Linked DNA regions of Crateriforma conspicua. Each later gene encodes a partner of the first gene's protein in a complex. Links are inferred from orthologs where the notes say so. Each region holds a gene or a part of one and is shown on either strand. Other genes may lie near its edges. The genes, in order: trxA and Mal65_RS09370.

Region 1 (15,765 bases):
CCCGCTGCCGATGCTGGTGGCCAGGCGAACGCGTTGAAGTTCACCGCCGCTAAGTGTGTCGCCGCGTCGGTCCAGTGTCAGGTAGTCGACGCCGACATTTCGCAGGAATCCGATCCGCCGTTGGACTTCATCCACGATCGGATGGGCGATCTTTTGTTCCAGCGTCTCGTCGCCATGTCCGGCCAAACGCTCGTGCAGTCTGCCGAACCATTCCAGCGATTGATCCAGTGGCATCGCGGTCAATTCGGCGATGTTCACGTCGGCGATTTTGACACCGCGCCCGACTGGTCCGATACGGGCACCATCGCACTCCGGGCAAATGGCGGTGATGCGGGTCGCACCGGAACGCTTGCCTTCGCGAACGACGATTTCGCCCAGGCCGTCGCAGGTCGGGCATGCGCCGTAGGGGCTGTTGAAGCTGAACGTTCGTGGTTCGACCTCGGCAAAACTGGTTCCACATTCTGCACAGGACATCGACGTGTTGAAGAGTTCTTCGTCCCACGACTTGGATTCATTTTCGGTCAGCGCGACCAGGCTGCCGTTGCCCAGCCGCAGTGACAATTCGACCGAATCGTGCAAACGTGATTCGATGCCTTCGCGGATGACCAGGCGATCCACCACCGCTTCGATCGTGTGATCCTTGCGGACCGAAAGCGAGGGGACTTCGTCGATGGCGTGGACCTCGCCGTCGACGCGGGCGCGAACCAGTCCGGCTTTCTGGATGGCTTCGAACACATCGCGATGGGCACCCTTTCGTCCGCGGACCATCGGGCTTAACAGCATCATGCGTGTCCCGTCGGGGCGATCGGCCAGTCGCTTCAGGATCGCGTCGGGTGATAACTGCGACACCGCGCTGCCGCATTGCACACAATGGGCGACGCCGATGCGAGCGAACAGCAAACGCAGGTAGTCATAGATCTCGGTGATCGTCGCGACGGTGCTGCGTGATCCCGTCGTGCCGGCTTTTTGGTCGATCGAAAGTGTGGGAGCCAGCCCGTCAATGCTGTCCAGGTCAGGCCTTGGAATCTGGTCCAGGAATTGACGCGAATAAGCCGACAGACTGTCGATGTATTGTCGCTGTCCCTCGGCAAACAGGGTGTCGAAAGCCAACGAGCTCTTGCCGCTGCCCGAAACGCCGGTGATCACCGTGATCGCGTGATGGGGCAAGTCGACGTCGATCGACCGCAGATTGTGGACGCGGGCGCCGCGGATACGAATCGCGTCGGTCTTAGCAGGGCCGGCCGATGTCGAACGGGGTTTGCGGCCGGACGACTTGCGGGCGCCCGTTTGGCGACGGTTGGATGAGCGGGGCGTCGACTTGGCGGATGCGGTGGACTTGGATTTCGGCAAGGTTGGTCGCAACAAAAGCGGGAAAGACGCAAACGGTCGGCAAGTCGACGATGATGACCGAATCTTATGGCAGTGGGTAGCTTGGGCATGCATTCCCCATGCCGGGCACGGCGGTGTGCGGACGATTGCCGAAGGCGTATGGATGCCTGTTCGGTTTGTTCGGGGGGGGGATGCAGCCGTCCGTGCGGCGGGCAAATTGCGATCGACGCGCCCCAAAACACGTCCTATCCTTGAAGACAGGGTTCCGGCGCCGCCGTTTGGCAGGGCCCCGGTGACTGCTACCTGGCTGTGCTGCGGTACCGCCGATGGCCGGTGGTGGCCCTGGCATGACGCGAAATCCACTGCATTGGGTTCGTCGAATCGACCCGCACGCTTGCCTCATCCGCCTTTAAACCGATCGCAATGTCACTGTCGCACGAAGCCACGCCGATGATTGACCTCAGCCGGTACGCCGACCGCGAACACCTGTTGCTGGCCAGTTATGCGATGCACAGCCGTGACACCGCGGGCCGCATTCACGATGAATACGGGCATTCGTACCGCGGACCGTTCAGCCGCGACCGGGACCGAATACTGCACAGCAGCGCGTTTCGGCGCTTGGCCGGCAAGATGCAAGTCTTCACCGGCGAAATGGGTGTCTATCACCGCACGCGTTTGACCCACACGTTCGAAGTCGCGTCGGTCGCCCGCACGATCGCCCGAGTGTTGCGATTGAATGAAGATTTGACCGAGGCTTTGGCTTTGATGCACGACATCGGCCACCCGCCCTACGGTCATTGCGGCGAAGACGTGTTGGCGGAATGCTTGGAAGACGTCGGCGGTTTTTCGCATAACCAATTCGCGTTGACGATCGTCGAGGAATTGGAGCAACGTTATCAAGACTTTGCCGGATTGAATCTGTGCCGCGAAACGCTGGCCGGACAAGACGTGCGAGCCCACAAGGCGGAAGCCGCCGTCGGTCGGGCGCCGTTGCTGGAAGTTCAGATCGTCGATTTGGCCGACAGCATTGCCTATGACGCGCACGACGTGGACGACGCACTGCAGATGGGTTTGCTGACGATCGAAGAGCTTTCCGAATTGGCCATCGTGCGGCGTTCGCTGGATCGTATCGCCGATGCCGGCAGCCAGATTCAACGCAAGTATGTGCGTCAGTCATTGGTTCACGAATTGATCGATCTGCAAGTCAGCGATTTGTTGCACGGTGCTTTGGAACGTTTGCGACCGTTGTCGGGCTATCGTGCCGAAGACATCAGCAGTGAAGGGATTCGCGTCCATCACAGCGATGTGATCGCCCGGGAACGCAGCGAACTGGAGTCCTTCTTGTTCGACGCCGTCTATCGGCATCCGCGGTTGATGGATGTGCGACGATCGGCGGGTGACCGTTTGCGTCGATTGTTCGACACGTTGTTGGCGTCGCCAGGACGGTTGCCGCTGCGATTCCGTGAACGATGTGAACACCACAGCGTGCCACGTGTCATCGGTGAATACTTGGCCGGGATGACGGACACGTTTTGTGATGCCCAGTATCGCCATATCTGTCAAAACGATGATGGTCCGCTGGCCGACTGGTAATGTTCGGGGCGATCTTTGGTGGCGGCAAGATTATTTCGGCCGCCCGTGTCCGCATTTGATGAACGTGCATTGTTTCGCATCGCTTGGATCACCGACCCGCATTTGAATCATGTGCCGGCCAGTCGTTGGGACCCGTGGTGCGACGCGTTACGATCGAGTGATCCGACCGCTTTGCTGATCACCGGTGACATCAGCGATGGTGACGACGGATGGTTCCAGCTGGATCGTCTGGCGACTTGCGTGACGTGCCCGATTTACTTTGTCCTGGGCAATCATGATTTCTATGGCGGGTCCGTCGCCCAGACGCGGCGTCGTGCAGTCCAGGCGGCTCGCGAATCCTCGCGGCTGGTCTATCTGACCGACAGCGAACCGATTCGACTGGCCGATGATGTTTTCTTGGTGGGTGAAGACGGTTGGGGCGACGGAGTGATCGGGGACGCGCGCACCAGCCCGATCCGCTTGCAAGATTTTCAGCAGATCGATGACCTGCGCGGTCGCACCACCGATGACCGTTTGGCAACGCTGCGGGCGCAAGGCGACGAATCGGCGGATCGTTTACGACAGAAGCTGATGCAAGTGCCCGACGTGGCAACGACCGTTTGGGTGGCCACGCATGTTCCGCCTTATCGCGAGAGCTGTTGGTATGAAGGCCGAATCGCCGACGATCAATGGGCGCCCTACTTTGTTTGCGGCCGAGTCGGCGAGTGCTTGGATGACGTTGCGTCGCGGCGCCCCCGGATGAATCTGGAGGTGTTGTGTGGGCACACCCATCACCGTGGCGTTTATCGCCGAGCCCAGAATCTGCGGGTGTACACCGGGGCGGCCGACTATGGCCATCCGGCGATCGAAGGCTTGATCGAACGGGGCGGTCTGAACGGCCTGGACGGTTCGGCTTGAACCGCGTGGCTTGAGTGATGTCGCGAGGCCCGCGGCGAAGTTGTAACGCGGTGCCCGGCGGACGAAGAAGGACGCTGGGCTTTCAGGTTCCCGTCGAGTTACAAAAAAAGCCCCGCCGGTGATCGGCGAGGCTTTTCGTGATGTTTGACGATCAAACGTATTACTTCGCGGCGGCCAACATTTCTTTCTTGGCGGCGATGATTTCTTCTTGGATGTTCGACGGCACTTGGCTGTACTTGGCCAGTTCCATGCTGAACGATCCCTGACCTTGCGTCATGCTGCGCAGGTCGGTGGCGTAACCGAAGGTTTCGGCCAGCGGGATTTCGGCTTGGATGATGCTGTTTCCGTCGACAACGTCGGTGCTGGTCATCACACCGCGGCGGCGGATGACGTCACCCACGACGGTCCCTTGGAAATCCTCGGGGCATTCGATTTCGACGTTCATGATCGGCTCGAGCAGCTTCGGCGACGCTTGCTTGAAGTATTCGCGGAAGCAGCCTTGTGCGGCGGTGTAGAACGCCTTTTCCGAGGAGTCGACTTCGTGATAGCTGCCGTCATCCAAGTCGATCCGGGTGCCGACCACCGGGTATTCGGCGACCGGGCCTTTACCCAGGCTGTCGACGAATCCCTTTTGGATTGCCGGAATGTATTGCTTGGGAATACGACCACCGACGACGTGATCTTCGAATTCAAAGCTGTCTTCGCTGTCCGATTCGATCGGTGACAGCTTGCCGACGATGTGAGCGTATTGACCGCTACCACCGGTTTGCTTCTTGTGCTTGTAATTGAATTCGACGGTCTTGGTCGGGCTTTCGCGATAGCTAACTTTCGGAGCACCGACTTCGATTTCCACGCCGTATTCGCGGCGGATCCGTTCGATGTAAACCTCCAGGTGCAATTCACCCATGCCGGAGATCAGGATCTCGTTGGTCTCTTCGTCGGTTTCGACGCGGAAGGTGGGGTCTTCCTTGCGGAAACGCTGCAGTGCCTTGCCCATCTTGTCGCCGTCGCTGCGGCTGGTCGGCGTCACGGCAATCTTGATGACCGGTTCGGGGACGAACATGGATTCCAGCGTGCAGAAATCACGTTCGACGCTGTAGGTGTCACCACTGGCCGAGTCGATGCCCATGACGGCGATGATGTCCCCGGCGGTCGCTTTGTCGATTTCTTCTCGCTTGTCGCTGTGCATGCGAACGATACGGCTGAACCGTTCTTTGCGACCGGTCCGTTGGTTCACATAGGTGCCGCCTTTTTCGATCGTGCCCTGATAGATCCGCATGAAGGTCAGTTGGCCGAACGGATCGTCGACGATCTTGAAAGCCATGCCGACGAACGGAGCATCGGGATCGGGTTTCAGTTCGATTCGCTTTTCTTCGTCCGACGGGTCGCGACCTTTGACTTCGCGATCCAGCGGGCTGGGCAGGTATTGGGTGACCGCATCCAACAGCGGCTGGACGCCTTTGTTCTTGAACGCGGTGCCCATGTAGACCGGGGTGGCACCGTTCAAGACGGCGTCACGGGTCACGCGATAGATCATGTCCTTGGGGACTTCTTCTTCGCTGAGCAGCAATTCCATGACTTCATCGCTGTAGTTGGACAGCGAATCCAGCATGTGCACGCGTTGTTCTTCGGCTTCGTCTTTCAAGTCGGCGGGGATTTCGCCGGTGACGACCTTTTCACCCTGATCACCATCGAAGGTGTAGGAGACCATTTCGATCAAGTCGACGACGCCACGGAAGTTGTCTTCGATACCGATCGGGATCTGCATCAGGAAGGCGTCGGCGCCCAGCTTTTCACGCAACTGTTCGACGACCCGCCGGGGGTTCGAACCGGTGCGGTCCATTTTGTTGATGAATGCCAAACGGGGAACGTTGTAGCGTTTCATTTGGCGGTCGACGGTGATCGACTGGCTTTGCACGCCGCCGACGGCACACAGAACCAAGACGGCACCGTCCAAGACACGCAGCGAACGTTCCACTTCGACGGTGAAGTCGACGTGACCGGGGGTGTCGATCAGGTTGATCGCGTGATCTTTGTATTCGACGCTGGTCGCGGCACTGGTGATCGTGATTCCACGTTCTTGCTCCAGCTCCATGTGGTCCATGGTCGCGCCGTCGCCGTCCCCGCGGACTTCTTCGATCTTGTGAATACGGCCGGTGTAAAACAGGATCCGCTCACTGAGGGTGGTTTTGCCGGAGTCAATGTGGGCACTGATCCCGATGTTGCGAACCTTCTCCAATTTCATACTCTTCTAAACCTCTACTGGCGCCGGCGATGGGATTCGACGTGTTCCGGATTCGACGCGTCAGACGATTCGCGTCGCGATTTAATACAAGGCGCCCCGGAAGATCGATGTCGCGGGCCTGGACAATTGTGTTGTTGATGCGGCTCGGGCGAGGCGTTTGAAGCAGAAATATCGCAAAGCTTTGCCCAGATTGGAAGGGCAAAGGTGCGACGAAGTATCCCGGACTCCGGGCGCGGACCGATCGGAGCCCGTCGGTTGGCCGGTCCGGGGCGGGGTGGAGGTTTGGGACGCCGGACCCGATATCGCTGCTTCGGCGTGGTTTTTTATCTTGCATGACCGTTGGGGAAACGCAAGAGCCCCTGCGTCGGATCCGTCGAGTCGACCCAAAAACGGGGCGGCCAGCGCCCGGATCAAATTGCCGCGACGGCCAAGCATCCGTCGCACCGGCCGAGGGCCATTTTTCTTCTATTGACCCACGCCCCGGCCGCGTCTAACAACTTGTCCTGTCAGTGTTCAACTCGGCAAGGCGGCCGAGCTTCTGCATTCATCCAAGGAAGGTCATCGAACCATGCCAGGCCCGAATTCTGTTCCGCTGTTGGACGTCAACCGCGACAATCGCCCTTATCGTGAAGAATTCATGAGCGCCCTGGCCGGCGTCCTGGATTCCGGACGCTTTCTGTTCGGCCCCGATGTGGTCGAACTGGAATCGGAAGTCGCCAAATACAGCCAAGCCCAATTTGCCGTCGGTTGTGCCTCCGGCAGTGACGCCTTGTTGCTGGCCCTGATGGCCCTGAACATCGGCCCGGGCGACGAAGTGATCGTTCCCAGCTTTACTTTCTTCGCGTCGGTCAGCTGCATCACGCGACTGGGCGCCACGCCGGTCTTCATCGACATCGATCCGGACACCTACAACATGGATGTCGACCAGCTGGATTCGCTGATCGGCCCCAAAACGGCAGCCATCATTCCCGTGCACCTGTTCGGACAGTGTGCCCGCATTGACCGGATCTGTCAGATCGCCGCCGAGCATGATATTCCGGTGGTCGAAGACGCCGCCCAGTCGATCGGTGCGGCCTATCATTCACGTCCCGCCGGCAGCTGGGGAACCGTGGGCTGTTTCAGCTTCTATCCGACCAAGAACTTGGGCGGCATGGGCGACGGCGGCATGCTGACGACCAATGACGAAGCTTTCGCGGATCGGCTGCGTTTGTTCGCCGGCCACGGCATGCGGCCCCGCTATTATCACAAGGTGGTGGGCATCAACAGCCGCTTGGACACGTTCCAGGCCGCCGTGTTGCGGGTGAAGATGAATCACTTGCCCCAGGCCGTCGAAGGCCGGCGCACCAACGCCACGCGGTATCACCACTTGTTCCGCGAAGCCGGTTTGGTCGAAGACGGCCCGGTCACCTTGCCGGTGATCGACGAGAACGCTTTCTCGGTCTGGAACCAGTATTCAATTCGCATCGCCGACGGGCGACGCGACGAAGTCCGCCAGTACTTGGCCGACAATGGTGTGGGTTCGGAAATCTATTACCCGGTGCCGATGCACCAGCAAGAGTGCTTTGAAAACATCGGCTTCAAAGCCGGCGATTTGAGCGAGACCGAGCGGGCCAGCCGCGAGATCTTGAACCTGCCGATCTTCCCGTCGCTGACCGTGGAAGAACAAAACCGAGTCGTCGAAGTGGTCGGTCAGTTCTATCAGTCGGGCGAAGCCAAGAAGGCCGCCTGAACGAACCGGGGCTGTGGTCCCACCGAACCGCCGTTTTGGCGGGCGGATTTGACTGCCTCGTTTGAAAGACCAACGAAAACAGGCCGCGTGCGATGATTCGCATGCGGCCTGTTTCGTGAATCGGATGCCAAAAGGCGTCACCTTGGAATCAAGACGTTGCCGCCGAATCCAGGGCTTCTTGCAGCGCGGCCTTGGGGCGAACGCCCACGAAGCTCTCGCTGACTTCGCCGCCTTTGAAAACCAACAGCGTCGGGATGCTATTGATGCCGAAACGCTGGGCGGCGCCGGGGTTATCGTCGATGTTGATCTTGCCGATTTTGACCGACGGGTTTTCGCCAGCCAGTTCATCGATCATGGGAGCGATTTGACGACAAGGGCCGCACCAGGGTGCCCAAAAGTCGACCAAGACGGGTTGGTCCGATTGCAGCACTTCGGAGTCGAAATTGTCGTCGGTGAATTCTTTGACAGCATCGGAAGCCATGACAGTGGTCTCTCGTTTTGTACGGATAGTTAAACGGGGAATCGGTCGGGATCGCGGTAATCGTTCACAGGGACTGATCGACGGTGATCCATCGGCGGGCGGGGCGTGTCACATCCGGTCGACGACGCCTTGCACAGACGGCCGAATTGTAGGATGGCAACACCCGCTGTCAATTTGCCGGTCCGACCGGAACGTCTGACAAGGTAAGCAAGTGCTGAGCCAATTCGTCCAGAATCATCGCTGTGGCACCCCAAACCTTGTGTTCGCCGTGTGCAAACGCCGGCGTGCGGAACTGCAAATGACCAACGCGATGTTCGCCCCGACGGACGGATCGTATTTCGGTGTGTCGTGACAGGTTTCCCGCGACGACCTGCCGCAGAAGTGTTTCCAGCGGCAAATCCAGCACCTGATCAACCTCGGCCGGGTCGGGGCACCAGGGGGCGGATTCTTTTCGTAGCCACGCGACCCAGGGGGTGACCCGGTTGTCGCTGGCATAGACATACTGGCATGCCAGCCGTCCGATCCACTGGCGGACCACGGCGGGGCGACCCAATTCTTCGGCGAATTCCCGCAAGGCGGCTTCGCGGGTGTCTTCGCCCGGTTCCACCCGACCCCCGGGAAAGCAGATTTGCCCACCGTGATGTTTCAGCAGACTGGGCCGCCGCGTCAACAAGACACGCATGTGGCGGAGCGATGGGCGCGGTTGGTGGGCATCCGTCGCGGATTGACCGCCGGCCGGGGCTTTCTTTGATGCCGATCCGCTGGGCGCGACTTCCGCACACGACACACCATTTTGACCAGACGCATCTTCGTAAATGCCGACCAGCACCGCGGCGCGGCGAGCACGGAGCGGTGCGGGGCCACGGTGGCGACCATAGGCAAGTGGCACGGCCGCGATCGAACGATAGCGTCGCGACAGTTCGGGCGTTTCGCCGCGTTGTCGCAAGCGGTCGCTGAGTTGTTGCGGCCAAGTCGCCGGCAATTGCCACCGATCCGGTCGCCTGGTTGCCGGTATTTTCACGGTTGCTAAATCAACGTTTCCAACAATCGACGAAGCTTTCGCAATTCGACGCGATGATCCAAGTCTTCCTGGGGCGCCATGTGGATCGTCAAAGCGCGATCGTATTTTTCACGTTCCAGCTGGGTGACCAATTTGCCGTAGTCGATTTCGCCCTGCCCCACGCTGACTTGGAACGCATCGGGGCGGGTGTCGCGAAGGTGCGTGTTGATCACATACTTCAGGATCTTGTCCAGCGATTTGCCTTTGGCCGGACCGGCAACGTAAACGCTGGGGTCCAATGTGATGCCCAGGCCATCGACGTTGTTGCACAAGACCATCAACGTGTCGGGGTCTTCGCTGAGACAGCCCAGCTGGCTGCGGACCGCGACGCGTACGCCTTCGGTTTCCGCGATGCTGACCAGCCGCTGAAGGTGTTCGACTTCTTCATTGAAAGGCGTGCCCAGTTCCGCCGAAGGCACGGTCAAATTGACGACCTTGGTGGCTTTGGCGATCCGGCACAAATCGTGGAAGTCGTCGTAGTGCTGGTCACCTGTGCTGTCCAATTCGATGCTGTAACCGGAGATGTCCAGCCGGTGGGTGTACCGAAGCAATTGGATTCCGCGGTCCGGATCAGCCAGGATTTCGCTGGGGCGAGTGTGCGCGCCGGACTCGTGAATGGCGATCTCGATCGCGCTAAAATCCAGGTCCTGCAGCGTTTCGATGCTGGTTTGCAGGTCATCAGCCGGCCAACATTCCGTCGAAGCAGCGACAAACAATTCAGGCGTCCTTTCAGCAACAAATCAATCGGTTTTGCGTAACCGGCGCAGTCTACTGCGCCGGCGTCGATCGCTAAACCCTGATTGCCAAACAGGTTCACCGGTTCACCGGTCGTCGCGTCCGTCCCGCGGGCTGGTGGTCTGACAAGGTGGGTGATCGATCCGGTAAGCTGCCCGCATGACGTCTGAAAATGATCCCCAGTCCAACAGCGACACGAATTCGGCTGATGTGCGGTCGATCGGGGGACCCGTGCGGCTGGAACGGCTTTGCGTGGACGTGGCGGGTCGCCGTTTGTTGGATGACGCTCGGTTAGATTTGGAGCCGGGAAAACTGCTGGTCGTCGTCGGTGGCAGTGGGGCCGGCAAATCCGTGTTGCTGCGGATTCTGGCCGGCTTGTTGCCGCGTGATGGTGCCGTCGTGCGCTGGTCGGCTGACATCGCCGCTGGCACTGCGGGACACCCTGACACCGATGCCGGATCGAAGGGGCCGGCCCGCCTGGGCGCCGCACTGTCACCTCTGCTTCGTCGCGTGGGCGTGGTGTTTCAACAGTTTGCGTTGTTCGATGAACTGTCGCCGACGGCCAATGTCCAGTTTGCGATGGACCATCGCGGCGATCGTCATCGGCCACCCGAACAAGACGCGGCCGGTTGGTTGGCGGAATTGGGGGTGCCCGCGGAAGTTCCCGTTGCCGGACTTAGCGGTGGTCAGAAACAGCGGCTGGCCATCGCACGGACGTTGGCCTCCGATCCAGAAGTCATCCTGTACGACGAACCGACATCAGGACTGGATGCGGCCAGCGGTGCGAAGGTGGCGTCCTTGATTCGCCAGACTCAGCAGATTCATCACCGGACCAGTGTGGTCGTCACGCACGATTATCAAACGCTGATACCGATTGCGGACGAAGTCGTCTTCTTGGACAGTCGGCAAAAGCAACTGGTTTCCGTCCCACGCGATCAGTGGTCGCAGATTCATCAGTGGATGCATCCTGTCGCAGCAGACCCGGCAAACGCAAAAACGCCGGAACATCTGTCGGGCACACGTGGGTGGTCGATGGGGCGCCGTTTGATCGAACAGCTGGACACGTTCCTGTTGGCCAGCTCCGATGCATTGATCAGTGCGCTGCGATTGCCCGTCGATGTGTTGCCAGTTTTCCCGCGATGGAAATGGGCGGGGCGATTCTTTGTGCACTATTTGCGATTGGTGGGCGGCCCATCGGCATGCGTGTATTTGGCCATCGCGGGTTTGATCGCCGGGTTCACGACGACCTATTTCACGTTTCGCTTTCTGCCGTTTCGACTGTACACGCAACCGTTGTTGATCGACGAATTGTTGGCGTCGATCGGGTTCGCGTTGTATCGAATTTTGGTTCCCGTATTGGCAACGATCTTGGTGGCGGCTCGCTGTGGTGCCGCGGTGGCCGCCGACGTGGGCGTCAAGCGATACGGCGGCCAGGTCGATGCGATGCGGACGCTGGGTGTTCGGCCGCAAGCTTATTTGTTGGTTCCAATTTTGGCGGCCTTTCTGGTAGCCACCCCTGTGTTGGAATGGATCGCTTTTTTTGCCGCGCGGTTGATCAGCATGGTGACGTTCTCCGCCACACATGCCGACATCCCGTCCTATTTTTGGGACCAGCACTTCTTCCGCAATCTTCGCGGGCAAGATGGCCTTTGGCCGAAGGGGGCGGGCTGGGTTTTCGGAAAGAACGCCGCGTGCGGTGTGGGCACCGCGGTGATCAGCTACTATCAAGGTCTGCGATCCAAACAGTCCGCCGCTGACGTCAGCCAGGCGATCACGGCGACCGTGCTTTGGACGACCTTGTGGGTTTTGGGCGTCCACTTTGCCGTTGCGTTGATGGAATTTTAATCGTCGACGCATCGCCACCGTGTTGTCGCACGCGATCCCCACGTTTTGAATTCGGATTCCCAACCGGCTCAACCACGAAACGAATCGAGATGGATAAGAAAGCCAAAAAACGACTGGAAGTCATTAAGAAGAAGCTAAGCACACTGCGCCCAAGATTGGCCGGTTCGAAGCAGCAGGCCGATGATCCAGAAGAAACCAAAGCGTTGGAAGAAGAGATCGCCGCGCTGGAGGCCGAAGCGGAAAAGTTGCGGGCGTCTTGAGGTACGACCAAGCAAGCCCGCATCTGTGCGTGCCTGTAAAACGAAAACAGGCAACCTTGGGGCAAGGTCGCCTGTTTGGAATTTTGTGTTTCGCTGATTCGGGGATCGGCTCACCGTCATGGCTTTCGCCGATGGCTGAATCACCTGTGCGTTTGCTAACTCGCGCGTTTGCCGGCTAGCTGCGGAAATTTTGCCGTCTAGCTGCGGAAATGTGCTCCCGCGTCGGCGTCGATATGCATCACGCTGGGTTGTGCCGTCCGCGTGTTCCAGTAATCGGGAGCCCAGCGGCCGGCTTCGATCAGCATCGCGACGACGGCTATCAGCATGAAGACGGTGCTTAGGATCAGCATCACCGTGTAGACGTTCGGCGGCTGTTTCCGTGGGGGCTCATTCGTAGGTAGTGTCGACACGGTCGCCCTCCTGGATGGTTCGGTTGCTGTAGTCAGACAAGATTTCGGCGACGGCACGATCCGGTTCGGTGTAACCGACACGCAGGCGGGTGACGAACGAACCGTTTCGTGTCACGTCAAGCAGGTGTCCCTGACGCAGGCCATCGTCGCTGCCGATGCTGACTTCGACTTGTTTGCGAGGCCGGTTGACGACCAAGACGACACCGTTTCGTTCCGGCGGTGCGCCGTCCAGCGGTGCGTTGACGTCAATGCCCTTGGCTTCGACCACTTCCTGCAGACGGGTGACTTGGGTGCGAAGCTGATCGTTGCGTTGCTTTTGGTTTTGAACGGTGCCGCGGGCGCGGTTCAGCAAGTCGGTCAGCTCGAGCGATTTGGCAAACAGGGTGTCGCGGTCCTCGCGTTCCTTGACCAGAGCGGCCCGCAGTCGAGTGATTTCTTCGGTCTTGGCTTCCAAGTCGGCCGCACGAGAACGGTCCAACTGGGTCAGCTCCGTATTGGCCGCACGTAGGGCTTCCACGTCGGCCGCACTTTGGACCAATTCCTGTTGCAGTTGGTTCAGCTGAGTCTGCAAGGCAGCCAGAGCGGTGCGGCGGGCGGCGCGTTCGCGGTCTAGAGCCGCTTGGGTTCGCTGAGCCGAATCGCGAAGTTGATCGTTGGTGGTTTCAACGGTTTCGATTTGCTGTTTCAAGCCGCCAGGGCCCAGCACGACGTCGCGCCAGTTGCGGTGTGATGCGTTGACGGCAAGCCCGACGACCATGAACACAATGCTCAAGGCAAACACGGCGAACGTCAGCGCCTTCCCGAGAAGATTCATGAGGAATGGGTTCCGAGCAAAGAATTGGCGGTGGGGGCAGAAAAGACTGATCGGCGGCCCGCCACGCAATTGCTGCGGGGGCCGTGCATCCACAGGGAGTATAATTACGGCGAAATTTTCGTGTCAACGAATTCAACCCGAAAAGCCAAGCTTGCCTAGCTTGAAACGGCCGCGGGCCGTTTTTGCCGAACAGACCAGTTGTCGCGGCATGTATCCCCCAGCCGACGGTCCGGCTCCCTACGCCGCTTCTCAAATAGGACCACCCATAAATATTGTCGATCACGTTTGTCGCTTTGCCACCAGTTTGCAGCGGTTTTTCGTTCGAAGGCTTGGAAGGGGGGGGCCGGAGGTGTCGTAGAAGCCGTTGACTGGAAGGGCTGGTCCACCGGGATGCCGGATTTTCTCCCTTGGAAGCAATGAAACAGCCTAGGCGAAGCTCTGGAAGCGGACCCGGAGCGCAGTGTTACCGATCGCTCTCAACATCGAGGGAGCTTAATAAGGGCCACCCATTAATTACACGAAGCACAGTCATGCTGCGGCTGCCATTGCGTGGCGTTTTCCGGTAGGGGGGCCTGAAAGGGGCTGCGGTCGGCGTGGGGGGGCGGTTGGCTGGAGGGGCTGGTCCACCGGGATGCCGGATTTTCTCCCTTGGAAGCAATGAAACAGCCTAGGCGAAGCTCTGGAAGCGGACCGGGAGCGCAGTGTTACCGCTCGCTCTCAACATCGAGCGGATTCAGATTTCGCTTGCTGCTCGGCAGCGGCCGGTCGGCGCCGTGCCGCTAGTCGGAACAGAGTCCCAGTGGGTTGTCCGGTGCACACATCCAGTGTTGGCCGCACCGCACGGCTTCACGTGCGAGGCTTTCTGGCGTTCCCGCCGCACGCTTGAAGACGCGGCCGAAGCGGCGAACCACATCGCACCACCCCCGAGTGTCGACGCCGATGCGGGATAGAATCGGAGCCAAGTGTTTCGGTATTGACCCCAGTTTGTCCGACCGAAGTTGCCGACCGGTCCAGTCGAGCAATTCCAGGTATCGAACCAGCGATATCCCCAAGAAGCCTTTGGAACTCGCCCGCCGCCCCGATTTCTCGACACAGGGACCAACCGGGTCCTTCGCCTCATTGATCTCTACCGGGCTCATCCATCCACTGTGGCGACGCCGGCGACTTCGTTCCCACTCATGCATGCTTGGCCGCAGTCGACTCGGTTGCTGCGGCAGGTCATCGATGCGATCTTTCGCTCCGGTGTAAGGACTTGATTCTGGTGTTTCGGCAATCGCTGCACGCACCGGATTTAAATCCACATAGGCCGCACAGGCTAGCAAACTGGCTTCGTCAAGCAGGTTTTGCAACCGGTATCGCCCCTCCCAAAACCTGCCCGTGCATTCGTCTTCGCGGTTGGCACGTCTGGCGATGAACTCGGCAACACACCGCATCCACCAGCTGACATCCGACAGTCGTCGTCGACGTTCGGCCAGAACTTCCGGATGATTCACCAGCGCCGCGATGTCTGCCTCGGTCGGCGGTTCGGCTGAACCATCCGGACGCCGGCGAGCCGGAAACAACCGCAACCACCGACCGGCCACTTCCTGGTCGCTCCATGCAGCGACAACGTCCGGACGACTTCGAAGCACCAAGTGCAAGTGGTTGCTCATGACCGAATAGGTCAAGCAGTCGATGCCGAAGACGCTTGCCATGAACTCCAGGCGGTCCCGGATCCACTGTCGCCGGTGTTCAAAGGATCGGCCAGTCAGCGGGTCTTCACCGCACAAAAACGCCCGGCGGACGCAGCGTTGTACCGCGTGAAAGACCTGCACCTGAGCAGGGTCCGCGACTTCATAGCGTGGTTTTCGTGGCATCAATCCATCCCCAATTCTGGCTGTCGAACCGACTGATCGTACCCGTCATCGGCGGAAAAGACAAATAAATCTGGGTGGCCCCTTTTGAGACTCTGAAAAGACAAACAAATATGGGTGGCCCCTATTGAGGAGTTGGGGGGCGCGTATTGTTCGTGGGAGTTTCAGGCCGCGATGGTGCGGAGGGTGGCCAAGAATTGGTCGATCGATTGGACCCGCTTTTCGACGCTGGGCTGCAAGGCGTGCATGATCAGACGTGCCAGCTTGGGGTCCAGGTCGGGGGCCCGTTCCAGGATCGGTGTGGGTTCGGTCGTGTCGTGCTGCAGTGCCGCTTTGCCTGTGACGACTTCGCCCTGCCAGGGATGCTGCATTGTGCACAGACAGTAACACGTCACGCCCAGCGAAAAGATGTCGACCCGCTTATCCGTCGGCCGACGCCGCACGATTTCTGGCGACATGTACAACGGCGTCCCCGTCCGGTTTCCCGGTGCCATGAAGGGCGGCGTTGCGGGGA
Region 2 (15,639 bases), 800 kb from region 1 along the record:
CCAGGATCGCGATATTGCTGCAGGCCTTTTGTGCGTACCGGATCACGTCGAACGATTTCAGCTGTTCGATCCGCTGGTCAATGACGTTTTGGTCGTACACGTACAGCGGTGTGCCGTACTGGCCGACCAAATCGGCGATCGTCTGTCCGGCGATTTCGGTGCGGGCGGTCGGAAAAGCGGTGGTGGCGGCCATCGAACGCGTCATCCAGTTCTAACAATCGGGGCAACTAATGGGAGGCAGCAATTCAGTCGACGCAGGATACACCGCCGTCGCGTTTTTGGGCAGCAAGGGCCGCAGCGACGGCGTGCGGCTTGGCGTGCGGCTTGGCGTGCGGCTTGGCGTGCGGCTTGGCGTGCGGCTCGGCGGCCGGCGTGAGACTCGGGGCGGTTGACCGAGCCGGAAAGGCCGCCTCGTTTGCCCGATCACCCCAAGCATCGGATTCCCCGTCGCCGGGTTAACCGCGAAGAAGTCCAGACGCAACACCGCGACAAATCGGCGGCTGTGAAAAACGAGCGTGTCGGCAACGCTCTTCTTGAGAGAAAATAAAGGACGCAGGTTCGTCAGAGCCACGCGCGTGCAGTCATGTTTTGAATCATGCTGGTGTGCCCCGGCGGCAAAACCTGCCCATCCCACCCGCCTTTGTCTGCGTCGGCGAATCATCCCTCGTGATTGCCACGCGCATCCCCACCCTGACCATCATGAACGATGCCCCCCGCCCCCTGCGCCGTTGGATCAAACGCATCGCGATTGCTCTGGTGCTGTTGTCCGCCGTCGGTGCGGCGTCGACCATCGCGACATCGTCACTGCGTGTCGAAGAATCCCCGGTCGGGATGACCTACACCGTTCGCCGCGGATCGCTGGCGGTGACCGTCACGGAAAACGGCACGGTCGAAAGCAGCAACAACAAAGAAATCAAATGCATGGTCAAAGGCGGCAGCACCGTGCTGTGGGTCATCGAAACCGGCACCATCGTCCAGCCAGGTGACGTCTTGGTGCGTCTGGACCAATCGCAAATCGAAGACAACATCTTGGCCCAAGAGATCGTCTACGAAAACGCGCTGGCCAATAAGATCACCGCGGAATCCGATGTGGCGGTGGCACGCAAGAGCATCACTGAATACTTGGAAGGCACTTACGTTCAAGAACGCAGCACGATCGAAAAAGACATCTTCGATGCCGAACAAGCGCTCACCCAAGCCAAGCTGAATTATGAATCATCCGTCCGTATGGCGGGCAAGGGATTGATCAAGTCGTTGCAGCTGAGCCGTGAGAAGTTTGCCGTGGAATCGGCACGCAAAGATTTGGAATTGAAACAGACTCAACTGGAATCGCTGGAGAAGTATAAGAAGGAAAAAGAACTTCAAACCCTGCAAAGTTCACTGCGTGCCGCCGAAGCCCGTTTGGCATCCTTCGAAGCCTCGTTGAAGTTGGAACAAGCTCGACTGGATCGCGAAAGGGAACAACTGGAAAACTGCACCATCGTTGCCGACGTCCCCGGCATGGTGATCTTTCCGTCAATGGCCGAATGGAAATCCACGCCCGACATCGAAGAAGGCGCGGTCGTTCGCGAACAACAAACCCTGTTGATCATCCCCGACGTTTCCAAAATGCAGGTCAAAGTCGGCATCCACGAATCGAAGGTCGATCGTTTGTCGGTCGGAATGCCCGCCAGGGTCGAATTGCAAGACGACGTGTTGGCAGGCAAAGTCAGCGAGATCGCCGAAGTCACGCGACCGGCCGGTTGGTGGACCGGCAACTTGGTGAAATATGACACGCTGATCCGCCTGGAATCTCAACCCGGGCTGAAGCCGGGCATGACGGCTTTGGTGGATGTGGTGCTGGCCCAGTACGACGACGTGCTGACCGTGCCGGTGGCCTGTGTTTTGGAGGACGGCGATCGTCACTTGTGCTGGGTCGTTACCGAAAACGGCGTCCAACGCCGCGAACTATCCTTGGGCGATACCGACGACGAATTTGTGATCGTCCAGGCAGGCTTGGCCGAAGGCGATCGCGTGATTTTGAATCCCACCGTCTATGTGGATGAAGCTCAAGACGCGGCCGGGCGCGTCGGCGGCACCGAGGCCGATGAATCGAACGATTCCGAGACCACCGCATCATTGGAGCCGACCGAAACATGATGCGGTTCTGGCAAACGCTGTTGCTGGGCGTTAAGAGTCTTCTGTTACAGAAGTTGCGATCGGCCCTGGCAGCCCTGGGGATCTTCATCGGAACGACCACCGTGATTTGGCTGGTCGCTATGGGGGAAGGTGTCAGCCATGACGCGCAGCAACAGATCTTGGAACTGGGTGCGACCAACATCATCGTCCGCAGTATCGAACCGCACAGCAGCGAAGCGGCCGGCGAACGCGTCAAAACGTATGGACTGACCCGCGCCGATTACCGGCGCATGATGTCCAACATCCCCACGATCGTTCGCGCGGTTCCCATCCGCGAACTACGTCGTGAATTCATGGTCGGCGGTCGTCGCCTGGACGCCAAGCTGATCGGCTGTACGTCGGATCACTTGGCGTTGAACCGACTGCAAATCGCTCGGGGACGATGGTTGCGCAGCGACGATGATCGCGAGAACGTGATCGTGCTGGCCGACGGTACCGCCAAGCGTTTGTTCGGATACGAAGACCCCATCGGACAAAAGGTACGTGTCGAAAGCGACGTTTATACCGTGATCGGCCAAACCAAACCTCGCGAAGCGTCCGCGGCGGTCGGCGGCAGTTTGGAAGCACGCGATTACCGTTTTGACGCCTACATTCCTTTGGAAACGTTTCGGCATCGGGTCGGTGACCAGATCATGACCCGCACCGGTGAAGGTTTTAACTTCAAAGGCGAAGTCGTCGAGTTGACGCAAATCACACTGACCGTTGGCAGCGTGGACGAAGTCGATGAAACCGCGTCGATCGTCAGCTTTCTATTGCAAAAATATCATGACCAGGAAGATTACGCGGTGGTCGTGCCCAAGGAACTGCTGCGGCAAGCCGAGCGAACGCGAACGATGTTCAATGTGCTGCTGGTCGTGATCGCCGGGATTTCATTGTTGGTCGGCGGGATTGGCATCATGAACATCATGTTGGCGACGGTGACCGAACGGACCCGAGAGATCGGTGTGCGTCGTGCGATCGGCGCCAAACGCAGCGATATCGTGCAACAGTTTTTGGCAGAAACTTTGGTGCTGACCGGCGGCGGTGGCTTGCTGGGCGTGTTGTTTGGTCTGATGTGCGGGCCGATCTTTGATTTCGTGCGAAACACGGCGGAACTCATTTCGCCGGATCTACTGCCGCCGATCGTTCACACGTTGGAGCCGCGGATTGCGCTGTGGTCGGTCTTCCTGTCGCTGTTCATCTCGCTGGGGGTCGGTCTGATCTTTGGCGTCTATCCGGCACGTCGTGCGGCGATGATGAATCCGATCGACGCATTGCGTCACGAATAAAAAACGCCGGAGGGGGTATCGTCTAGTAGCAGACCGGCGCGTCGCGCCCGGTTAGCTTGGCGTCTCATGGGGCTGCCACCTTGTTCACTTGTCGGCTTTTCTTTCTGGCGGAGTCTCTGATCATGCACCGTTTCTACCGGGCGTCTGCTGCGCTCTTCGCAGTGCTAGCAGCCATCTTGTTCGGCACGCCGGCGTCGGCGGAAATCGTTCTGGATTACACGCACGACACCGGGTTCTTTAGTAGCAATGCGACGGCCAAGGCAGCGTTGGAAGCTGCAGCATCCGATATCAATGCCGTGTTGAATTTGAATTTGGACGCAATTACGGATGACACCGTCACCGGCAATGGTGGTGGCGGAACCGTGTTAAATTTTGACTTCCGATATCAGTACACCAATCCGGCGACTGGTGCGTCTGTCACCGTCAACGACACCACGACGCCGGCGAACGAAATTCGCATCTACGTCGGCATGCGGAACTTAACGGGCAGTACTTTGGGCCAAGGCGGATCGGGAGGGTCAGGAATTGCAATTGGCGGGGTTTCCGGGTCTGGGCCGATCTCCGCCGCCATCGCCGACGCTCAGGCAAGCTACCAGCACCGTCGAAACGAAGGGCCAGTGATTGGGACGCTGTCTGGGAATGTCAGCGGAAACTCTTTCTCTTTCGAGATGGGGCCGGCTCTCGGCAACCTTTGGTTCGACCAAGACACCAATAATGACGGTGCCACCGATAGTGCCGCGGTTCTGAATGCGAACTGGCACTTTGATCACACGACCAGTGTCGCGGCAGGCAAAGACGATTTTTATTCCGTCGCGCTTCACGAAATGCTGCACTCGATCGGTTTTGGTGGATCAGAGACTTGGGACGACTTGGTCAGCGGCACCGATTGGCTGGGCAGCGAAGTGATCGATTTGAATGGAACGGGTACCGGCATCATCGACGGCGGTGGTGCTCACTTCGCGGCGGGATTGATGAGCACTCGGATCACCGATGGCATGGCTCAGGAAGTCGTCATGGATCCGACATTGACGACCGGAACACGCAAATACTTGACCGATTTGGATGTGGCTTTGTTGCGTGACATTGGGTACTTGAATGCCAGCGCCGTCCCCGAACCGTCGACGTGGTTTGCACTTGCTATGATCGGTGGCGGTGCTTGTTATCGCCGTCGCCGCCAACGTGCCAAGCAATCAATGGAGGCTGCGGCGGACGTCTGATTCTGTCACAGCTTTGCGGGGCTTTCGCCGATGGATTTCTTTCACAGTGGATCCTGGCAATCCAAACGCGAATCCTTTGACGTCACCAACCCGGCGACCGGTGATGTGGTCGACCGGGTACCCGCCGCGGACGTGAGTGATGTCGACGCTGCAATCGATCACCTGGATCGAGTCGGCCGCCCCGTGATGGCCCGCATGCCCGCTCACCAGCGGGCGGCGATTCTGTTGCGAGCGTCCCAAGCGATTGGCGAACAGTCCGATTCGCTGGCCCGAACGATCAGCAGCGAATGTGGTAAGACGATCCGCGAGGCTCGTGGCGAAGTCGCGCGTGTGGCCGAGGTGATGCGGCTTAGCGGCGAAGAAGCCAAACGAATCAACGGCGAAGTGTTGCCGCTGGACGCGGCCGCCGGTGGCGAACACAAACTGGGATTCACCCTGCGTGTTCCCTGTGGCGTCGTTGCCGCGATCACGCCGTTCAACTTTCCGCTGAACCTGGTCTGTCACAAAGTCGGTCCGGCCATCGCCGCCGGCAACGCGGTATTGATCAAGCCCGCCAGCGACACGCCGCTGTCATCGCTGAAGCTGGTCGGCATTTTGATCGACAGTGGTTTGCCCGCTTCGGCGATCGCTTGTTTGACCGGTGGTGGTGGCGTTCTGGGCAAAGCCATCTGTGGCGATGACCGGATCCGAAAAATCAGCTTCACGGGCAGCCAAGTTGTCGGCGAAGCAATCTGTCGTTCCGCCGGTTTGAAACGCGTGACGATGGAACTGGGCAGCAACAGCCCGCTGGTCGTATTGCCCGACGCCGACTTGGACGCGGCCGTCGCCGCCACGGTCGCGTCGGGGTTCGCCAACGCAGGCCAGGTCTGTATTTCGGCCCAGCGTTTGATCGTCGATCGATCGGTGCACGATGATTTTCTGCAGCGGTTGTTGCCCGCGGTCGAAGCGATCCGTCTGGGCGATCCGCTGGACGAACACACCGACATGGGCCCGCTGATTCGGCGCAGCGAAGCCGATCGAGTGAGGGCTTGGCTGGACGAAGCAACCGCCGCCGGTGCTCACGTTGCGACCGGCGGCGAACAAGACGGCGCGTTTGTCCGGCCGGCGGTGATCACGGACGCGAATTCGACGATGAAAATCGTCCGTGATGAATTGTTCGGCCCCGCGGTCGCCGTCCAAGCGGTCGCCGATGTCGACACCGCGATCGCGGCGGCCAATGACACGTCGTTCGGTTTGTCCGCCGCCGTGTTTACCCGCGACCTGGACGCGGCGATGCGTTTCGCCCGCAACGTCGACAGCGGCAACATTCACATCAACGGTGGGCCGATGTGGCGATCCGACTTGATGCCTTACGGAGGCGTGAAAAACAGTGGAATCGGCAAAGAGGGCCCACGTTATACGATCGCCGAAATGACGGAAACCAAAATGATCGTTTTGCATTTGGGCGACTGATCCCGTCCAATCGGCTTCACAAAGCGTGCCGCGGCCATTCAACTGCGGACGGTTTCTACCGCTTCGCCCCCATTCCCATTGCAGGAGTCCTCCAGCGTGAGTCCCACCGAAGATCTGGCCGCCCGCAAGACCGAAATTCGCAAGGCGGCCCACGCGGCTCGCAAAGCCCAGGAAGACAAGGACACCATCAGCCGCCAGATCACTGACCGCATTTTGCAGCTGCCCGAATACCGGCAAGCCAAATGCGTGATGTGGTACGTCGATGTCCGCGACGAAGCCCGTACGCGTCACGCGTTGCCCGATGCGATTGCCAGCGACAAGAAAACCGTCATCCCGTTCTGTGTCGACGGTGAATTGGAATTGTTCCACCTGGAATCGATGGAGGAACTGGAACTGGGGATGTACAAGATCCTGGAACCGGCCGAGTCGCTGCGGCACGTCGCCGAGAAACGCGTTGATGTCAGCGAATTAGATTTGATCCTGGTGCCCGGCGTCGGATTCGATGACCGTGGCGGACGCACCGGCCACGGCAAAGGCTATTACGACAAGTTGCTGGAAAACGCGCGAGCCGATACGCCGCTGGTCGCACTGGCGTTTGAGTGTCAAATGTTCGACGAAATTCCGATGCAGGATCACGACATCTACATGGACAAGGTCATCACCGAAGACCGCGTGATCGAAGGGCGGGGACGCAATGGCTGATCTGAAGCAACTGGTCGAAGACACTTATGCCGAAGGGTTTCGCAGTATCTATGGCGAAATCCTGATCACCGCGCGCGACGAGAAATGGTTGCGGCACGCGTTGAATGCCGTCACCGGTCACGCCAGCAGCACGATCTTGTGTGATTGCGAAGCCGGTGTGGCCCAAATCGTTTCCAGCGAACAGACCCCCGACGGTCGGATCGGCGGTGTCGTGCAATTTCACGTGCCACGGTTTCGCAAAGACCGACGTGAGCATTTGGAAAAAGTGATGCTGGCGCGGATCAGCCAAAACGTGCTGACGTGTCCGACCGCCCGGTGTTTCAATCGACTGGATACCGAAGACTATTTCAAGTTGGGACGCAAAGTCGCGTTCTTCGGTGACCGGCATCAGTTCCGCGACCAACGTTATGGAACCAAAGGTTGGGTCATCCCGATTTTGGGCGGTGAGTTTTATTTGACTCGCCGGTTTGGTTTTCGCGACGGCGTGATGGGCGGCAATCTGTGGTTCTTTGGTCCCGATGAAGACATCGCATTGGCGGCTGCCGAAAAAGCTGCTCAAGCAGCCGATGCGGTGCCCAATGTCATCACCACATTTCCCGGCGGTGTTGCCGCCAGCGGGTCCAAAGCCGGCAGCAGCTATGATTTCACGATTGCATCGACTTACGCCGAATTTTGTCCGACGCTGAAAGAGAAGCTGGGGGCCGAATCCAAGGTGCCCGAAGGTGTGGGCAGCATCATGGAAATCATCATCAACGGTCGTGATCTGGACTCATTGAAAGACGCGACGCGTGCAGCGATTCATGCCGCCGCAGACACGGACGGATTGATACGCATCACCGCCGGCAACTATGGCGGACGCCTGGGCAAGTCGTTGATCCATCTACACGAGTTGCTGGACTAAATCGTCGCCTTTCGCTCCGCCGAAAGATTGCGAAAACAAACAGTCGCCTCCCAAGCATTCACACTCCTCCGTGCCTTGGTGCCTCCGTGAGAGCCATCCGCCCAGGTTGCGAGGTCTCTCACAGAGGCACGAAGACACGGAGTAGAAGATGAAGAAGAAGGCGGTGGGGATCGTGGTGAAGGTCAACGATTCCATCGCTTCGGTGGTCTGATTCGAACAACCCCTCTCAACCACTCACACCCCTCCGTGCCTTGGTGCCTCCGTGAGAGCCATCCGCCCAGGTTGCGAGGTCTCTCACAGAGGCACGAAGACACGGAGTCGAAGATGAAGAAGGAGTGCGGCGAAGGTCAACGATTCCATCGCGTCGGTGGCCTGATTCGAACAACCCCTCTCAACCACTTACACCCCTCCGTGCCTTGGTGCCTCCGTGAGAGTCATCTGCCCAGGCTGCGAGGTCTCTCACAGAGGAAAATGCGAAATCAACTTTGGTGGCATTGGTAGCCCGGTTCGAACCGTCGCCTGCCCTGCACCATGGGCGCAAAGAAACAGGCTTGGTCGCGACACCAAGCCTGAATCGTGTTCCCCGTTCAGGAACAATCGTCATGTTGCGAAACGCTACGGCGTCGTCGCGGGTTGCTGGCCGGGTTGGACCGGCTGACCTTGTTGGCCCATCAACATCATCATGATCGGCATCTGCTGTTGGGAGCCACCGTTGTAGGTGTAACCCGCGTCCAAAGCACGATCGATCCGTTCCTTGGATTCCGTCAGGTGGGCCATCGTATAAGCGTCGATCTTTCCGGCACACTTGTCCATCGTCACCTTGATGCGATTGCTCAGGTTCCGAAGTTGCATGCGGGACAGATTGCTGATCGGCATTTGTGCCGCCACGTCATCGCTGCTGTCCAGGATCAAATCGATCAAGCGTTGCAGGTGTTCGCGTTGCAAGTTGCGTCGCAGCGAACTGATCATCGGATTGCGATCATCTCGGTCTTCGGGGCATTCTTCGCCCAACTCGGTCCACACCGCATTGCTGATACGGTCCAGCAATTCGGGCAACGTCAACGCGTCTTCTTCCGGCGGAAGACGTAATTCGTTGTCATACACACGACGCAGCGTGGTCGGATTCATCAACATCGTCAGCGCCGACGCTTGCATTCCAAGCACGCGATCATGGATCGGCCAAGTCGCTTCGTCGGACAGAGCCGAACGCGATCCGCCGCCCAGCCATTTGTCCACGCCCATGCGTTCCAGCAGTTTGGGTTCCAGGCCGAAAGCTTCGTCACGGAACGTGGTTTCGATCACGTATTCCAACGCTTCACGCTGGTCCTTGGCAGGCACCACTTGGACCGGAGGCCGGTCACCGGGGTCACCCTTCTTGTCGCGATTGACGAACGCACCGCCGATCCAGTTGGCCATCATGCTGACCGTTCGGGATTGCAATGACAGTGTCAATTCATAGCCGCGTCGCGCCTTGGCCCAACTGTCGCCGTCTTTGACGAACGAATCCAGAAGGCGACCGCGATACAGATTCACCAGCTTCATCTGTTCCTGACAATACGACAGCGGATCCTTGGCAAAATCATATCGCCGGGCGTACGGATCCGGTCCGCTGGTGTCTTCGTCGGTTGCGTATTGCAGTTCCGGTTCGACGCAGCGTTTCAGGATTTCCGGCAAGTCCTTTTCTTCAAAGGTGTAGCCGTATTCGATAGCCCAGAAATCATAGGGGCCGATGTCGATCATCGCGTAATCGCCCTGCGTTTCGCCGGCTTCGTAGCGATAGTTGATCGGCGCGTAATCCATCACCGAACTGGCGAAGGTGCGTTTGCCTTTGACGTCTTTGCTGTTGATTTCGTCCAGCGTCAACAGTGAACTGGCTTTGAAGTTGTGACGCAGGCCCAACGTGTGTCCGACCTCGTGGGCGACCAAGTCGGCCAGCAACGGTCCGACGAACCACTCCGGCATGCCGTCCAGCAATTCACCGGGATCCGCCTTCTTGGACTTCGCGTCGTCATCGTCACTCTTGGCGACCGCTTCGTCATCCTTGTCGGCATCTTCGTCTTCGTCATCAGACGATTCGTCGTCGTCCTTCTCGTCGCCATCCTTTTCTTTGTCGTCGTCCTGTTTCTTCTTATCCGACTCCGCGGCTTCCTTTTCCTTCTTCTCTTTTTCCTTTTCGGCTTCTTCGTCCGCCATCAAGGTCAACGCCCAGTCCATGCGGGCCAGTGCCAGGTCCAGGCTGCGGCTGCTGGCGGCCATGCACAGACCGTTCTTTTGACTGATCTGGCCGTACAGCCCATCAAATTCATCGTCGCCCAACAGGCTGGGGTCGGCCTGTGCCATCTTGAACCCGGCCATCGGCTGTTGTGCTTGGCGAGCGTACTTGGCACGCAAGTGGTTGGCGTTTTCGGGAGCGGCCAAGCGGACACGCGGATCCCAATTCGGGTGACGTCCCAGCCATGCCAGCGTTTCCGCCGTCATGCCTTCCATCGCCAGCTTGGGCATCAATTCGTGATAATTGAAATTGAAGTGGCGGATCCAGCCGTCGGTCAGGATGATATCGGCGTCCAGAATTTCACCCGTTTCGGGATGCACGCGGCTCGGGCCGATGGCCGTCCCGACGTCGTTGTTCAGCCAGCGAATGAAGTTGTATCGAACGTCCTCGGGGTCCTTTTCCATGTGGACCTTGCTTTCGGCGTCCTGGTATTCGATCACGATCGCATCGACGATACCGACCTTTTCAAACGCCTTGTTCCAATAATCCACGCCGGCTTTGATCCAGCGGCGATAACGCACCGGGGCGGTGTGTTCGACGTAAAAGCGGATCGGTTCTTTGGGCGGGCTGAGCTTCAGCTTCGGATCCCGCTTTTGTAGACGCCAGCGATTGATGAAGCGAATGACGGTTTCATCGTCCTCGTATTTGCCCAGGTCGGTGAACGATGTTGTGAAGTAACCCACTCGTTCGTCCGCCTTGCGGGGACGGAAGCCCGACGATGCCGAGGGGACTTCGCTGAACGAATAGTGGATCGTTTGCAGGCGGCTGTTGGCACCGACGATCTCAAAAGCGATCTCGACGTTTTCGGGAAAGACCTTCGCCTTTTCCAACGACTTGATGCGTGACCGTGACGATTGCCGAACCGACGATCCGAAGAACGTCGACGCGCTGCCGACCAACAGATTGTCCAAGTCGATCACCGGACCACCGCTGGGGCCGATCGCGACGATCGGAATGTCCAGCAAGACTCGGTCGGTGAACAGTCGTTTGACCGACGATTTGGCTTCCGGTTCGCCCGACGCTTTGATGTCCAGATTCGGGGCGATCAGTGCCAGCCGGTCATCGTAACGACGCCACTGGACGACCCATTCGCCGGCCTGTAGTCCCGCATATCGATCCCCACTGCTGACGGTCAATGCGATGAAGTACCGCTTGGTGCTGAAGTTCTTGGGCAATTCGCCCAGCAACTGAGCGTCCTTTTCCCGCTTCCACAAACGGAACAAGCCTTTGCTGGCCGTTTGATCGGAGACTTTGATCTCGGTGTAGTCTTCCGAAACCTTATCAAACGGGGGCAGGCTGGCGGCCGAGGCCGGTGCGGACATCAACATTCCGCAAATGGCGCTAGCGGCTACCCATCGGGCACGGTCCCACAATCGGGTCATGGCATTCACTCTGGCAAAGAAATTTTATTCCGTCGGCTCGTCCATCGGACCGACGTTGGCGTGACGAAGGCGGGCAGGCCGGATCATCCGAAGATTCCAAAACTTCGTCTCATTCCGATCGGTTTCGTCCGCCCAGGACGGGATCAACAAGAAACGGTAGCTCAGAAGAGCCGCCGCCACCGGCAAAACGGTTTCTCCAGCGCGTCTTCGATTCTGACGCACGGCGGGGCCGGAATGTTTTGCCGTCTTTACCGTTTTATCCGATATTCTCCTTCCAACGCAAACAATGGCGGTCGGATCCGCCTTGGGATCGCCACGATCGCGCCCCTCGACGAATCGCGGGGCGACTGAGCATCCCATCGGCATCGCTGTAACTCGGTCGAACCCCAACGAACGCGGGGCCGCGGCGAAAGTCAATCTCGCAGCGGCCCCGGTGAACGTTTGCTACTTTGGCGGATCAGCCGACTTTGATGTCGATCTTCCGCGGCTGGACTTCCGGACGCTTGGTCAGGGTCACACGCAGCACACCGTGTGCGTATTCGGCCTCGATCGATTCCGGGTCGACCGATTCGGGCAGCGTGATGCTGCGGGTCAGTTCGCCGAACCGGCGTTCTTGGTGCAGGTACTTGCGGTCTTCCGCATCGGCCCGCTTGGCCGTCACGGTCAACTTGCCGTCATCGACCGTCACGTCCAAATCATCCGGTGCGATGCCGGGTAGGTCCATTTCGACGGTGAAGTGTCCGTCGTCTTCCCAAACCGATGTCGGAGCAAACCAAGCCTGCGATCCGCTGACACGCAGCGGAGCGTCGAACAGGCGGTCAAACAGCTCATTCAAATCGCGTGACGCCGAAGCAAGCGAATCGGGGACCGTTAAGCCGGGGCGTCGAGTCATGCCATTGTTCATCGTCATTGATCTCCAGATTTAAAAGCCAACACAAACCCTCTGACAAATCACCGGTCCCCACGTCGGTGCGAACGCTTTGTTGCACCGGAGCACCCGCGACGCCGCGGTGGTCGCGGCACTTGCGTCGAGCGCTTTTGCGAGGGGACAGGTCAATTTGACAGTCAACCATTTCGATTTCAGATCGATGCATCGAGCGTGCCAATTTCGGTTCCGAGGGCGGTTCGCAGCGACGCATCCCCGACCGATGGGGCATCGGCAGTGAAACGGCGGACAAACCAAAAACACCCGAAAATCCAGTGCTTTCAGTGATAGCCTGTGCCTATGAATGGCTTTGTAATTTCGTATTGGACGAATGGAAACGCTGCGCGTATTTTTCTTTCAGTCGACCACCGCGACTGACTCGGCGGTCGGCATTCTGTCCCCGTTTTTCCAAAAGTGTTTCTGACGAAAAGGAACCCACCACGATGTCCAACGTTGTTTTCTTTCATGCCGGTTGTCCTGTTTGTGTGGCCGCCGAACAGACCGTCGCCGATGCCTTGCGAGACGATGTCGAAAAGGTTCACCTGGGGATTCAAAAGGATCGACTGGGTGAAGCCGAAGCGGCGGGTGTTCGGTCGGTGCCGGCATTGGTCATCGACGGCCAACCGTTTCACATCAATCACGGCGCCGACCTGTCGGATTTAAAATAGAATCGCACCGTTCGTCCAAGACCCACCGAGGAAGCCATCGTGACCACCGCGACGGATACGGCATTCCCCATCGTTTCCATCCACGTCGGTCGTCCTCGGGCGATGGACGCGGGCGATGATCCCGGCAAACCTTGGACGTCCGGCATCATCAAAGATCGGGTCGACGGCCCGATCCGGGTGGGCCGCGAAAACTTGGACGGGGACGGGCAAGCCGACCTGGTGCACCACGGCGGTGTCGACAAAGCGGTGCTGGCCTATCCGGCGGTCCACTTCCCATTCTGGAAACAAGAGTTTCCCGACGTCCATTGGGGCGATGGAACGTTCGGTGAAAACTTGACGATCGCCGAGGCGGACGAAACCAAGGTTTGCATCGGAGACGTTTTCGAAATCGGCGACTGTGTGTTGCAAGTCAGCCAGCCCCGACAACCTTGTTGGAAACTGTCCCGACGCTGGCGTTTGCCCAAACTGGCCGTGCGGGTCCAACAAACACGTCGAACCGGTTGGTACTTTCGCGTTTTGTCGACCGGAACCATTCGGCCCGGCCAAAGCATGCATTTGACTCGCCGTGATTACCCCGATTTCACCGTCGCGTTTGCCAACGATGTCATGTTCGCCAAGCCGCGGGATGCGGCGTTGGATTTGCGTCTGGCCGCGTGCGACGCGTTGTCGGTGTCTTGGAAAAAGACATTGAATACCCGCAGCGGCGGCAGCGAATCGGACCACCAATCGTCGGTCGACGCGCGATTGCGCGGCGACAGCTGAATCGACGTCGGTGGCGACGTTCGTTTAGACTTCGCGAAGCTTTTCGGGCAACTGATTCTGAATGAAGTCACGGATCTCGTCACGGACCCGACGATAGGCATCCAGTGCTTCTTCTTCGGTCTTGGCATCCTTGGCCAACTTGGGCGGGTCATCGAAGCCGACGTGAACCGTCTTTGCCTTGGTCAAAAACATCGGACAGTTTTCGTCGGCGTGTCCGCAGACGGTGATCACCAAGTCCAGCGGGACGTCTTTCACGGTGTCGGCCAACTTGGATGACTGGCCGCTGATGTCAACACCGGCTTCCTTCATCACCGCCATCGCGTTGGGGTTCATCCCGTGGGCTTCGATCCCGGCGGAATAGGGTTGGATGGCATCACCGTGAAAGTGCCGCGCCCAGCCTTCGGCCATCTGGCTGCGACACGAATTTCCGGTGCACAAGAAAAGGACGTTCTTTTTGGTCATCGTTGTTGTCGGTTTCGGGGGTACGAAAATAAGAAGTGGTTGGACGGAGAAAACGCGATCAGGATCGTGATTCCAGCGGGGCGTGATGACGCTGCCCAAGTTTTGAAAGGGCATCGACACCGGTGGGCGGTTGTAATTGCCAAGGGACCAGCGCCGCTGAACCGCCGGACAAAGTTTTCACTTCATCGATATAGGCCTGCTCGTGTGACTGGCGGCGTTGCAACGCCGGATCGGTCGTTTCCAGGGGAGCGATGCTTTGGTTGATGACCCAAGCGGTCGGTTGGATTTCGGCGCGAACCAAGTCTTCCTGCAACTTTGCCGCTTCGTGGACCGGCGTTGCTTCGGGCAATGTGACGATCAAGACTTGTGTGAAATCGGGATCCCGCAATCGCGGCAACAACTGCTGCACCGATTCGGGAACTTCGCTGCCCTGGCGGCTGACTTCGCGGTGATAGGCCATCGCCGAATCGAGCAACAGGATGGTGTGGCCGGTCGGTGCGGTGTCCAACACGACAAAGCGATCGGTGCCCGCGGCGACTGATTGGGCAAACGCTCGGAAGACGGCGATTTCTTCCGTACAGGGGGACCGCAGATCTTCTTCCAAAAGAGCGCGGCCATTTGCATCCAAGTTTTCGCCCGCGGTCGCCAAAACTTCGTGGCGATACGCTTCGACCTCCGCCGCCGGATCGATGCGATCAACGGTCAAGCGTTCCAGTGATTCGCTAGCCAAGGTCGCCGCGACGTGCGCGGCCGGATCGGTGGTCGACAGATGAACGTCAAAGCCGCGACGTGCCAGCGCGACGGCGACGGCACTGGCGACGGTGGTTTTGCCAACACCGCCTTTCCCCATCGCCAAGACCACGCCGCGTCCTTTGGCGGCGATCCCGTCAACAAGATCGGACAAATCGCCGGGCAATTCAGTGGATGAAGGCGACACGTTCAACGGGGAACCGGTGTTTGCACCGGAGTCTTCATGGTCGGCCCGTCCGACTTGCCGCAGGCGATCGATACCCATCACGCCCGACGGCGAAAGGGCGACGGACAAACGTGGAAGTTCGGCCAGGTTGGATGGGATCTGTTCCAGTGCGTGATCGCCACGTTTCTGCATGGCCGCGGCCACTCGGTCGCCTTCGTCCGACGCGGTGAAGACACCGTTGACGATCAGACGTTGGTTCAACACACCCAACTGACGCAGTTCGTCGCTGCTGCGGGCCGCTTCGGCAAACGCCGATGTTTCCGGGCGTGTGACCAAGACCAGCGTCGTTTGGTCGCCATTGCCCAGTGCGGCAACCGTCTTTTTGTAGATCGCTTGTTGGGCCTGCAGTCCGGCCAGTGGTCCCAAGCATGACGCCCCGGTGGTGCTGGATTCCATGAACCCGGACCAAGCCGACGGCAACGTCAACAATCGCAGCGTGTGACCCGTCGGCGCGGTGTCAAAGACAACGTGGTC

Evidence for each region.
Region 2: the proteins of trxA (region 1) and Mal65_RS09370 are in contact, whole or in part, in an NMR structure (PDB 2IPA), measured with the Bacillus subtilis proteins. The link is inferred for Crateriforma conspicua from one-to-one orthologs.

Annotation. Positions count from the first base shown.
Region 1 is NZ_CP036319.1:1,616,506-1,632,270, forward strand. Bases 6,609-9,552 are described here. They hold trxA (thioredoxin), read right to left. Parts: upstream 8,275-9,552; coding sequence 7,942-8,274; downstream 6,609-7,941. Other genes in these bases: Mal65_RS05940 (DegT/DnrJ/EryC1/StrS family aminotransferase), read left to right, coding at 6,633-7,793; Mal65_RS05950 (NUDIX hydrolase), read right to left, coding at 8,444-9,295; Mal65_RS05955 (sugar phosphate isomerase/epimerase family protein), read right to left, coding at 9,301-9,552. Also shown: excinuclease ABC subunit UvrA, read right to left, coding at 1-1,218; Mal65_RS05925 (dGTP triphosphohydrolase), read left to right, coding at 1,753-2,922; Mal65_RS05930 (metallophosphoesterase family protein), read left to right, coding at 2,968-3,819; fusA (elongation factor G), read right to left, coding at 3,980-6,064; more of Mal65_RS05955, read right to left, coding at 9,553-10,050; Mal65_RS05960 (ABC transporter permease), read left to right, coding at 10,229-11,914; Mal65_RS26370 (hypothetical protein), read left to right, coding at 12,004-12,174; Mal65_RS05965 (hypothetical protein), read right to left, coding at 12,372-12,584; Mal65_RS05970 (hypothetical protein), read right to left, coding at 12,562-13,398; Mal65_RS05975 (hypothetical protein), read right to left, coding at 14,178-15,254; Mal65_RS05980 (serine/threonine protein kinase), read right to left, coding at 15,416-15,765. UniProt on the Bacillus subtilis protein: Participates in various redox reactions through the reversible oxidation of its active center dithiol to a disulfide and catalyzes dithiol-disulfide exchange reactions.
Region 2 is NZ_CP036319.1:2,408,354-2,423,992, forward strand. The notes cover bases 12,471-15,288. They hold Mal65_RS09370 (arsenate reductase ArsC), read right to left. Parts: upstream 14,190-15,288; coding sequence 13,752-14,189; downstream 12,471-13,751. Other genes in these bases: Mal65_RS09360 (thioredoxin family protein), read left to right, coding at 12,741-12,965; Mal65_RS09365 (MOSC domain-containing protein), read left to right, coding at 13,005-13,727; arsA (arsenical pump-driving ATPase), read right to left, coding at 14,248-15,288. Outside these bases: lysA (diaminopimelate decarboxylase), read right to left, coding at 1-193; Mal65_RS09320 (efflux RND transporter periplasmic adaptor subunit), read left to right, coding at 700-2,139; Mal65_RS09325 (ABC transporter permease), read left to right, coding at 2,136-3,446; Mal65_RS09330 (PEP-CTERM sorting domain-containing protein), read left to right, coding at 3,569-4,663; Mal65_RS09335 (aldehyde dehydrogenase family protein), read left to right, coding at 4,694-6,115; Mal65_RS09340 (5-formyltetrahydrofolate cyclo-ligase), read left to right, coding at 6,212-6,817; fhcD (formylmethanofuran--tetrahydromethanopterin N-formyltransferase), read left to right, coding at 6,810-7,718; Mal65_RS09350 (zinc-dependent metalloprotease), read right to left, coding at 8,334-11,312; Mal65_RS09355 (Hsp20/alpha crystallin family protein), read right to left, coding at 11,830-12,264; more of arsA, read right to left, coding at 15,289-15,639. UniProt on the Bacillus subtilis protein: Catalyzes the reduction of arsenate [As(V)] to arsenite [As(III)]. In vitro, can dephosphorylate para-nitrophenyl phosphate (pNPP).